Regions from separate parts of the Kitasatospora misakiensis genome, predicted to be linked through region 2. Evidence: riboswitches for the same ligand, from Rfam matches in the RefSeq annotation. Region 2 holds a riboswitch; the other holds the start of a gene.
What was found. Region 2 has a riboswitch for S-adenosylmethionine ahead of thrC (threonine synthase). Riboswitches for the same ligand answer to the same signal wherever they lie in the genome.
Positions count from the first base shown of each region.

Region 1: another riboswitch for S-adenosylmethionine. It lies ahead of ACFP3U_RS33230 (IclR family transcriptional regulator); the one in region 2 lies ahead of thrC (threonine synthase).

Region 1 is NZ_JBHSOF010000069.1:328-5,334, forward strand. Features, by position in the region: gene ACFP3U_RS33225 (SGNH/GDSL hydrolase family protein) at 9-1,289, shown strand; gene ACFP3U_RS33230 (IclR family transcriptional regulator) at 1,336-2,049, opposite strand; SAM riboswitch class I at 2,246-2,388, opposite strand; gene ACFP3U_RS33235 (DEAD/DEAH box helicase) at 2,574-4,163, opposite strand; gene ACFP3U_RS33240 (cold-shock protein) at 4,368-4,571, opposite strand.
Region 2 is NZ_JBHSOF010000053.1:19,878-24,884, forward strand. Features, by position in the region: gene ACFP3U_RS30265 (alpha,alpha-trehalose-phosphate synthase (UDP-forming)) at 1-983, opposite strand, end outside; gene ACFP3U_RS30270 (glucosyl-3-phosphoglycerate synthase) at 1,022-2,029, opposite strand; SAM riboswitch class I at 2,205-2,338, shown strand; gene thrC (threonine synthase) at 2,357-3,637, shown strand; gene ACFP3U_RS30280 (MoaD/ThiS family protein) at 3,702-3,977, shown strand; gene ACFP3U_RS30285 (cold-shock protein) at 4,564-4,767, shown strand.

The DNA of each region.
Region 1 (5,007 bases), on a different contig from region 2:
AGGGCCCCATGAATCCGCTGAATCCGCTCAGCCGCGTCGCTTCCGTCGCCGCACTGACCGCCGCCCTGTCGATCACCGCGACCGCCGCCCCCGCCTCGGCCGGCTCGGCGCACGCGCAGCGCTGGTCGGCCGCGTGGTCCGCGTCGATGATGCGGCCCTCCACGGCGCCCTGGTTCGCGACCTGGGCCGAGCAGGGCTTCGACCACCAGTCGGTGCGGGAGGTGGTGCGGCTCAGCACGGGCGGCAAGTCCGTCCGGTTCCGGCTGTCCAACCTCTACGGGACGACTCCCCTGCGGCTGACCGGCGCCGGCGCCGGCCGGGCCGCCGACGGGGCGGCCGTCGTCCCAGGGACGCTGCGGCCGTTGCGCTTCGCGCACCGGGACTCCGTCGTCGTCCCGGCCGGCGGGGAGGTGCTCAGTGACCCGGTGCCGCTGCCGACGGCGGCCGGCGACCGGGTCGCGCTGACCCTCTACTTCGACGGCCCGACCGGCCCGGCCACCTACCACCAGCTCTCGATGACCACCACGTACCGGGCCGACGGCGACCACCGCGGTGACACCGGCGCGGCGGCGTTCGGCGACGCCGTCCGCCCCGGATACGGCTCCTGGTACTACCTGAGCGGCGTCGAGGTCACCGGCGGGCGGCCGGTGGGCAGGGCGGTGGTGGCGTTCGGCGAGTCCACCACCGACGGGTTCGGGGCCACCGTCGACGGGGACGACCGCTACCCCGACCGTCTCGCCGAACGGCTCCTCGCCGCCGACCGGCCGCGCCCCGTGCTCAACGCCGGCATCGGCTCGAACAAGATGCTCGCCGATTCCGCCTGCGCCGGGGAGAGCGCCCTGGCCCGCTTCGAGCGCGACGTGCTCGACCAGCCGAACGTCGGCACCGTGATCGTCTCGCACGGTGTGAACGACATCCTCCGCGCCGGCGACCAGGTCTGCGGGGTGGACCGCGACGACCCGCCCGTCACGCTCCAGCGGCTGATCGACGCCCACCGCGCCCTGATCCGCACCGCCCACGCCCGTGGCGTCAAGGCCGTCGGCGCCACCCTGATGCCCTTCGGCGGCGCACCGTTCTGGAGTGAGCGGACCGACCGGCTGCGTCGCGACCTGAACGAGTGGATCCGCTCGTCCGGCGCGTACGACGCGGTGGCCGACTTCGACCGGGCGATCGACCCGGCGGGCACCGGCGCCATCCCGGACGGCTACCACGCCGGCGACCACCTCCACCCCAGCCCGCTCGGCTACCGGGCCATGGCCGACAGCGTCGATCTCGACAGCCTGCGGTGACCGCAGGAGCGGACAACAGGGCGGCGGTGGAGGGCGGTTGAGCCGGTCAGGGGCGGCGGAGCGACTCGGTGAGGCGGTCCGCCGCCTCGACGACGACCGAGGAGAGCAGGGCGCCGGGGTGGCGGGTGAGCCGTTCGATCGGACCGGAGACCGTGACGGCGGCCACCACCCGGTTGGCCGGTCCGCGGACGGGCGCGGAGACGGAGGCGACACCGATCTCGCGCTCCCCGATCGACTGGGCCCAGCCCCGGCGCCGCACCCCGCTCAGGGCCGTCGCGGTGAACCGGGCCCCCTGAAGGCCGCGGTGGAGCCGCTCGGGCTCCTCCCAGGCGAGCAGGACCTGGGCGGCGGCGCCGACCTTCATCGGGAGGGTGACCCCCACCGGCACGGTGTCCCGCAGGCCGGAGAGGCGCTCGGCGGCGGCCACGCAGATCCGGACCCCGCCCTGGCGGCGGTAGAGCTGGGCGCTCTCGCCGGTGAGGTCGCGCAGCCCGCTGAGGACCGGGCCGGCGGCGGCCAGCAGCCGGTCCTCACCGGCGGCGGCCGACAGCTCCCCGAGCCGGGGGCCGAGGATGAACCGGCCCTCCACGTCCCGGGCGACCAGGCGGTGCTGTTCGAGTGCGACGGCGAGCCGGTGGGCCGTGGGCCGCGCCAGGCCGGTCACCGCGACCAGGCCGGCCAGGGTGGCGGGGCCGGCCTCCAGGGTGCCGAGGATCGAGGTGACCTTGTCGAGCACGCCGACGCCGCTCGTGTTCTCCATGGATGTACTCCGTCTCAGATCCCGTGAGCCGCGCATGGGCCCGCTCACGGAGACTCCCCGCAGGGAGCCGGGGGGGTGGTCAGCGAGGGCGGGCCGCAGAAGTCGGCCGATTGCCTGCGCCGGGCACGAGACGGGTACGCGGAAGGCCCGGGACGGGAAGCGCCCGGGGGAAGGACAGCACTGAGAGCACCGTGTCTCCTCATCTTTCCCGCGCCACATTGGCGACAGGCCGGAGTTGGCACTGATCCCGGACGGCACGGCGCGTACTTCGGACGCCGGGTCGAACGGGGAGCTGCCGGGGCTTCGTAGGGCCGGTCCCTCCACCCCTCTGGATGATTCGCGAGGAACGATACAAGACTTCCCCGCCGGCTCGCCAAGCTTTACCGCTGCCAGCCCGCAGGCAGCAGGCAGCAGGCAGCAGGCAGCAGGCAGCAGGGGCGGAACGGGCGACGGCCCGAGAAACCCGACGAGCCCGGTCCGCAGCTGCGGACCGGGCTCGTCGGCGCCTCACGGCGAGGGCGGTGCTACGCGGCGACGGTGGCGCGCCGGGGCGGGCGGCGACGGCCGGTGGAGCCCTGGGCGTCGCGGCCGGAGCCGGTGCGGGTGCCGCCGGCCGTACGGGTGTCGCCGCCGGTCCGGGTGTCGCCGGCCGTGCGGGTGGAGCGGCCTCGGTGACCCCGGCTCGCGGACGGGCTGCGGCGCGGGCGCTCGACCACGGGGTCGGGAATCACGGTGGGGACGCCGGTGGGCACCCGGGCGCCGGTGATCCGGGCCAGGTCCTCATCGCCGGCGGTGACCCGGGTGGTGACGGGGGTGATGGCCGCCGTCGCCATCAGGCGGGTCATCGCGCGGCGCTGGTTGGGCAGCACCAGCGTGACCACGGTGCCGGACTCGCCGGCCCGGGCGGTGCGGCCGCCCCGGTGGAGGTAGTCCTTGTGGTCGGTCGGCGGGTCCAGGTTGACGACCAGGTCGAGGCCGTCGATGTGGATGCCCCGGGCGGCGACGTTGGTCGCGATCAGGGCCGTGACCTGGCCGGTCCGGAACTGGTCCAGGGTGCGGTTGCGCTGGGGCTGGGACTTGCCGCCGTGCAGGGCCGCGGCCTTCACCCCGTTCGCGAGCAGGTCCGCCACCAGGCGGTCGGCGCCGTCCTTGGTGTCGGTGAACATGATCACCCGGCCGTCCCGGGACGCGATGTGGGCGATCGTGGCGCCCTTGTCGAAGTTCTGCACGTGCAGGACGTGGTGCTCCATGGTGCTCACCGCGCCCGCCGACGGGTCCACCGAGTGGGTGACCGGGTCGTTGAGGAAGCGCCGCACCAGCCGGTCCACGTTGCGGTCCAGGGTGGCGGAGAACAGCATCGTCTGGCCGCCCTCGGCGACCTGCTCCAGGAGTTCGGTGACCTGCGGCAGGAAGCCCATGTCGGCCATCTGGTCGGCCTCGTCGAGCACCGTGATGCCGACCTCGTCGAGCCGGCAGTCACCGCGCTGGATCAGGTCCTTGAGCCGGCCGGGCGTGGCCACCACGACCTCGGCCCCGCGGTTCAGCGCCTGGGCCTGGCGTCCGATCGACATCCCGCCGACCGCGGTCGCCAGCCTCAGCCGCAGCGCGTGGGCGTAGGGGGTGAGGGCCTCGGTGACCTGCTGCGCGAGTTCGCGGGTGGGGACCAGCACCAGGGCCAGCGGGCGGCCCTTCTCGGCCCGGCGCCCGGCGGTGCGGGCCAGTACGGCGAGGCCGAAGGCGATGGTCTTGCCCGAGCCGGTGCGGCCGCGTCCGAGGACGTCGCGGCCGGCCAGCGAGTTCGGCAGCGTCGCGGCCTGGATCGGGAAGGGCGTGGTGACGCCCTGGCGGGTCAGTACCGACAGCAGGGCCTTCGGCATGTCCAGCTCGGCGAAGGACTCGACGGCGGGCAGGGCCGGGGTGGTGCTGACCGGCATCGCGAACTCGGCCGGCGCGGACGCGCCCTGGCCGGCGCCACGGCCGGGGGTCCGTCGGCCTCCGGCGGGCCGGGCGCCGTAGAAGGCGCCGCCACCCGAACGGGAGCCCCCCGCGGAGCGGGAGGCGGCGGCGGAGCGGGAGTTGGCGTTCTGATAGGGCGAGCGACTGGAACGGCTCATACGGGAAACCTTCCTCGGGGCGGCACGTCACGAGGAAGGCTCCATGGCGCGGAGCACCGGCGGAGACCGCAAGGAACGGGCCTGAACGGCCGAAACGGGCCGGAACGGCCGGGGATGCGCCGTGGCGCACATGCCGAGGGGCCCGCACCGAGCGTGTACGCGGTGCGGGCCCCTCGCTGCTTGGCGGGTGCCGTGGCAGAAGTACTACAGCGGGCGAATGTTCTCGGCCTGCGGGCCCTTCTGACCCTGCGTGACGTCGAACTCGACCTTCTGGCCCTCGAGCAGCTCACGGAAGCCGTTGGCGTTGATGTTCGAGTAGTGGGCGAACACGTCCGGACCGCCACCGTCCTGCTCGATGAAGCCGAAGCCCTTTTCCGAGTTGAACCACTTCACGGTGCCATTAGCCATAAAAATTTCTCCTTCAAAGCGTCCGGAGCGCACACAGCGTGTGCTCCGAGTCGCCGCACAAGCACCCACCCGGGGAAGAGCCGGGTAAACAAAAATGCGCCTGCGAAACATCAGCAGGCGCACACAAAGTTCATGGGGACCACTACTGCAACTAGGTCGACTCTAGCAGGCTCGGGCTCGCCGCGGGCGAATATTTCGCCCCCAATTTTTGAAAAGTGCTCCCGGGGCCGCCCGCCCCGGGCCGTCGCGGGCGCCAACGGGCCCCGGGCGCACGGTGGTTGGCGCGCTCGCGGGCCCTCCGAACCGACGGCGGGGGAGGGCGGATCCCACCGCCCTCCCCCGGTCGTGCCGCGGCGGCGAGGGCGCGCGGGCAATCCTCCGCGCCCACCCTGACCGCCCGCGCGCGGACCGCACCGACCTGCGACATTCCGCTCCG
Region 2 (5,007 bases):
TCGCGCCACTCGGGGCGGGTGCGCAGCAGGTGCCGGTAGGCCAGGAAGCCGCGGACGATGTTCTTGCTCAGCTCGGTGCGGTCGACCCGGACGACGGTGCGGCGGTCGCCCACGGCGGCGCGCAGGGTGGCCAGCCGCTCGTCGACGTCCGGCCGGTGGGCGCGCTCGCGCAGGAAGTCGGCGTCGGCGCCGAGGCCGTGGACGCCGAGGGCGGTGGTGCGGCCGGCGTACGTCACGGTGAGCGCCTCGCGGTGGACCTCCGCGCCGAGGAACCGCTCGCAGCAGTCGGCGAAGGCGAGCGCCCAGCGGCGGGTCAGGAAGCCCGCCCGGTCGGCGCCGAGGACGCCGGTGAGGACGGCCTCGGCGATGTCGTCGGGCAGCAGCCGCAGGTACTCGGGCGGCGCCCAGGGGGTGTGCGAGAAGTGGCCGATCCGCAGGTCGGGGCGGGCCGCGCGGAGCAGCGCCGGGACGAGCGAGAGGTGGTAGTCCTGCACCAGGACGGCGGCGCCGGGGGCGGCCTCGGCGGCGAGGGCCTCGGCGAAGGCGGTGTTGTACGCGGTGTAGGCCTGCCACTCGGTGCGGAAGCCGGCGTCGAAGGCGGGGGCGGTCGGGGTGTTCCAGAGCAGGTGGTGGACGAACCAGAGGGTCGAGTTGGCGATGCCGTTGTAGGCGCGGGCGAAGGTCTCGGGGTCGATGTCGAGCATCCGGACGGCCTGGCCGCCGACCTCGTGGCCGGCCCGGTCGAGGCGGCCGTCGGGGGCCTCGCGGGCGGCCCGGCGGTCGGCGTCGGACAGGGCGGCGCAGACCCAGACGGCGTCCGGGTCGTCGATGGCGGAGAGCCCGGAGACCAGGCCGCCGCCGCCTCTGCGGAGGGTCAGCGTGCCGTCGTCCGCGGTGCCGAACGACACCGGTCCCCGGTTCGACGCCACCAGGACGGAGGCGGAGCCGGACGGATTCGAACGCTCGCTCGTGAGATCACCCATGGTTGGTTGGTTGCCGTGGGTCCGCGGCGGCAAACCCCTCAGCGTCGGGTGGCGTACTCGGGGACGGTGTGCATCGGCGGGCGCTCGGTACCGGTGACCGGGTGGGTGTGGGCGGTGAAGGCGCGGGTCAGCGGGTCGCGGGTGAACTGGGTGAGCAGCGGGTGGACCAGATCCGCGGAGGCCTTCAGTCGGTGCGTGCGGTCCAGTCGTTCCAGCGCGGTGCGGTAGATCGTGGCCGCCATTCGACCGAGTGCCTGGGCGTCCTGGTGCCGGTGGTGACGGACGCCGACGTCCACCTGGGCGAGCGCGTCCAGGCCGGCCGTCTCCAGGGCGTCGACGAGCAGGCCGAGCTCGACGCCGTAGCCGGTGGGGAAGGGCAGCCGTTCGAGCAGTGAGCGGCGGGCCGCGTACTCGCCGCCGAGCGGCTGGACGAAACCGGCGAGTTCCGGCCAGTGCAGGTTGAGCAGGGGGCGGGCGACGAGTTCGGTGACCCGGCCGCCGCCGGCCGGGACCACCGCGCCGTCGGTCTCCAGCGGCCGGTCGTACATCGCCTTGACCAGTTGGATGTCCGGCTCGGTGAGCAGCGGGCCGATGATGCCGGAGACCAGGGCCGGGTCGAACTCGCGCAGGTCGGCGTCGACGAAGCAGACGATCTCGCCGCGGGTGACCAGCAGCGAGCGCCAGAGCACCTCGCCCTTGCCGGGGGCGGCGGGCAGCCGGGGCAGGATGGCGTCCCGGTGGACGACGGTGGCGCCGGCCTCGGCGGCCACCTCGGCGGTGCCGTCGACGGAGCCGGAGTCGACCACCACCAGCTCGTCGACCAGCGGCAGCCGCTCCATCAGCTCGCGCCGGATGACCCGGACGATCCCGCCGACGGTGGCCTCCTCGTCCAGGGCGGGCAGCACGACGCTGACGGTGCCGGCCGGGCCGAGCGCGCGTTTGGCCGCCGGCAGGGTGTGCACCGGGCGGTCGGCCGCGTTCCACGAGCGCCGGCGCAGCCAGGACGCCGTCTCGGGGAGGAGCGCGGGGATCGGTTCGGCGGGCACGGTGCTCTCCTCGGCGGACGGGGTCTCCCCGGCCGGAGGCGGGGGGAGGGTGGGACGTGTCATCTCGCGTGGCGGACGGTCCCGTTCGGGACCGAGGCCTTCGGATACAGTCTTCGTACAGCGGTCGGACCTTCGCACGCCGGGGTCGCCGCTGAGCAGGACCACAACTTCACAGAGCTCATCCAGAGGGACTGAGGGAACGGCCCGTTGACGTCCCGGCAACCTTCTCGCTCGGCCGGCCTTCGGGCCCCGGCGGGACAGGTGCCAATTCCGGCCTGGGGCGCGACCGCGTCACGGGGAAGATGAGGAGAGAGGCCTCCGCCCATCATGTCTATCGACACCGTCGCACCCGCCGCCGTCGACCTCGGCCCCGCCACTCAGCTGTCCTGTCGCGAGTGCGGCACCCGGTTCCCGCTCGGCCCCAGCTTCGCGTGCCTGGAGTGCTTCGGCCCGCTGGAGATCGCCTACGACTTCGGCAGCGAGGGCGCCGAGGAGCTGCGCAAGCGGATCGAGGCCGGTCCGGCGTCGATCTGGCGCTACGCGCCGCTGCTGCCCGTCCCGGCCGACGTGGCGACCAAGCCGAACCTCAACCCGGGGTGGACCCCGCTGGTGAAGGCGGACAACCTGGGCCGCGAGCTCGGCTTCACCGGGCAGCTGCACATCAAGGACGACTCCGGCAACCCGACCCACTCCTTCAAGGACCGCGTGGTGGCCTGCGCCATCGAGGCGGCCCGCGCGTTCGGCTACACCACGCTGTCCTGCTCGTCGACCGGCAACCTGGCCGGCGCGGTGGGCGCGGCGGCGGCCCGGGCGGGCTTCCGGTCCTGCGTGTTCATCCCGCACGACCTGGAGCAGGGCAAGGTCGTGATGGCCGGGGTGTACGGCGGCGAGCTGGTCGGCATCGAGGGCAACTACGACGACGTGAACCGGTTCTGCTCGGAGCTGATCGGCGACCCGGCCGGCGAGGGCTGGGGCTTCGTCAACGTCAACCTGAGGCCGTACTACGGCGAGGGCTCCAAGACGCTCGCCTTCGAGATCTGCGAGCAGCTCGGCTGGCGGCTGCCGGAGCAGATCGTGATCCCGATCGCCTCGGGCTCCCAGCTCACCAAGATCGACAAGGGGCTGCAGGAGCTGATCAAGCTGGGCCTGGTCGAGGACCGGCCGTACCGGATCTTCGGCGCCCAGGCGGCGGGCTGCTCGCCGGTCTCGGCGGCGTACAAGGCCGGCCACGACGTGATCCGCCCGGTCAAGCCGGACACCATCGCCAAGTCGCTGGCGATCGGCAACCCGGCCGACGGCCCGTACGTGCTGGACATCGCCCGGCGCACCGGCGGCGCGGTCGAGGACGTGACCGACGAGGAGGTCGTCGCGGCGATCCGGCTGCTGGCCCGGACCGAGGGCATCTTCGCGGAGACCGCGGGCGGGGTGACCGTCGGCGTGCTGAAGAAGCTGGTCGAGACCGGGCAGCTGGACCCGTCGAAGGAGACCGTCGCGATCAACACCGGCGACGGCCTGAAGACGCTCGACGCCGTCGCGGACGCCGGGATGACCGCCGTCATCCGGCCGACCCTGGACGCCTTCCGGGGCGCCGGCCTGGCCTCCGCCTGATCCCCGCCCGACGTCTGCCACTCCCCAGCTCCACCCGCTCAGCGCCCGCAACGAGGAGACCCCCATGAGCGCCAACGTCCGCATCCCGACCATCCTGCGCACCTACACCGGCGGCGCCAGCGAGGTGCCCGCCGAGGGCGCCACGCTGGGCGAGGTCATCGCCGACCTGGAGCGGAACCACGCCGGGATCGCCGCGCGCATCCTGGACGACACCGGCAAGCTGCGCCGTTTCGTCAATGTCTACGTGAACGACGACGACGTGCGGTTCGCCGAGGGTCTGGCGACCGAGATCAAGGACGGCGCGAACGTTTCGATCATCCCGGCGGTCGCCGGCGGGTGAACCGTCGGACGCGCCCGTTCCCCGCGGGTCGGGCGCGCCGTTACCGGCCGTCCGCGGCACGGAATTCCGTGCCGCGGACGGCCGTGCGCATTTTGGCGGGAATGTATTCCGTCCCGGGCGGAGTAAAGTGTCGCTGGACCGGGAACAGGGGCGCGCCCGCCCCTTCTCCGGGAACGAATCCGCCGCATCGCCACCGCCGCCGCCGTCCCGCCCGCCGAGACCCGCGGCGGGCCTGTGACCCGGAAACATGTCAGGCCGGTGTCAGAATTCTGGCGCGGATTTTGGGTAATACGTCCGCTATGTCCGGCGGGAAATGCGGCGGCTTATCCCGATTGCTCCCGTACTGTCCTCCGGTGCCGCGGGTGAATTCCCCGCCATTGACCCTGTTGCAGAGGGCGTCGATCCGGATACATTCAGCCGCGGTCGACGCAATCGCCCGTTCGCCGGACGCCGTTCGGCGGCATCGGGAGGATTGTGGCGTGCGCGGCTGTGCCCAGGGGGGGTCCCCGGGCCGGCCTCCAACCAGACCCGGGCCCGCAGACCTGCGGGCGCGTGAAGGGCCAGCACAGCACTAGGGGAGTTCGGAATGGCTCAGGGCACCGTCAAGTGGTTCAACGCGGAGAAGGGTTACGGCTTCATCGCGGTCGACGGTGGTGCGGACGTCTTCGTCCACTACAGCGCGATCCAGATGGACGGCTACCGCACCCTTGAGGAGGGCCAGCGGGTCGAGTTCGAGATCTCTCAGGGGCAGAAGGGTCCGCAGGCGGACATGGTCCGCGCGGCGGTCTGACCTTTCCGACACCCGGGAGCTCTGCTCGGCCCATTCGGCTGGCGCACCTCTTGCTTCACGGCGGGCCCGGACGACCTCGGTCGTCCGGGCCCGCCGTCATGTCCGGACGCGGTCGCCGGCGTGGGGCAGGAGGGGGTGCGGGCGGGGGTGCCGCGGCTCGCGGGTTGCCCGATTGGGCTTGCACTCGCCCACCCAGAGTGCTAATCATTGGCGTTAGCACTCACAGCGTGAGAGTGACAG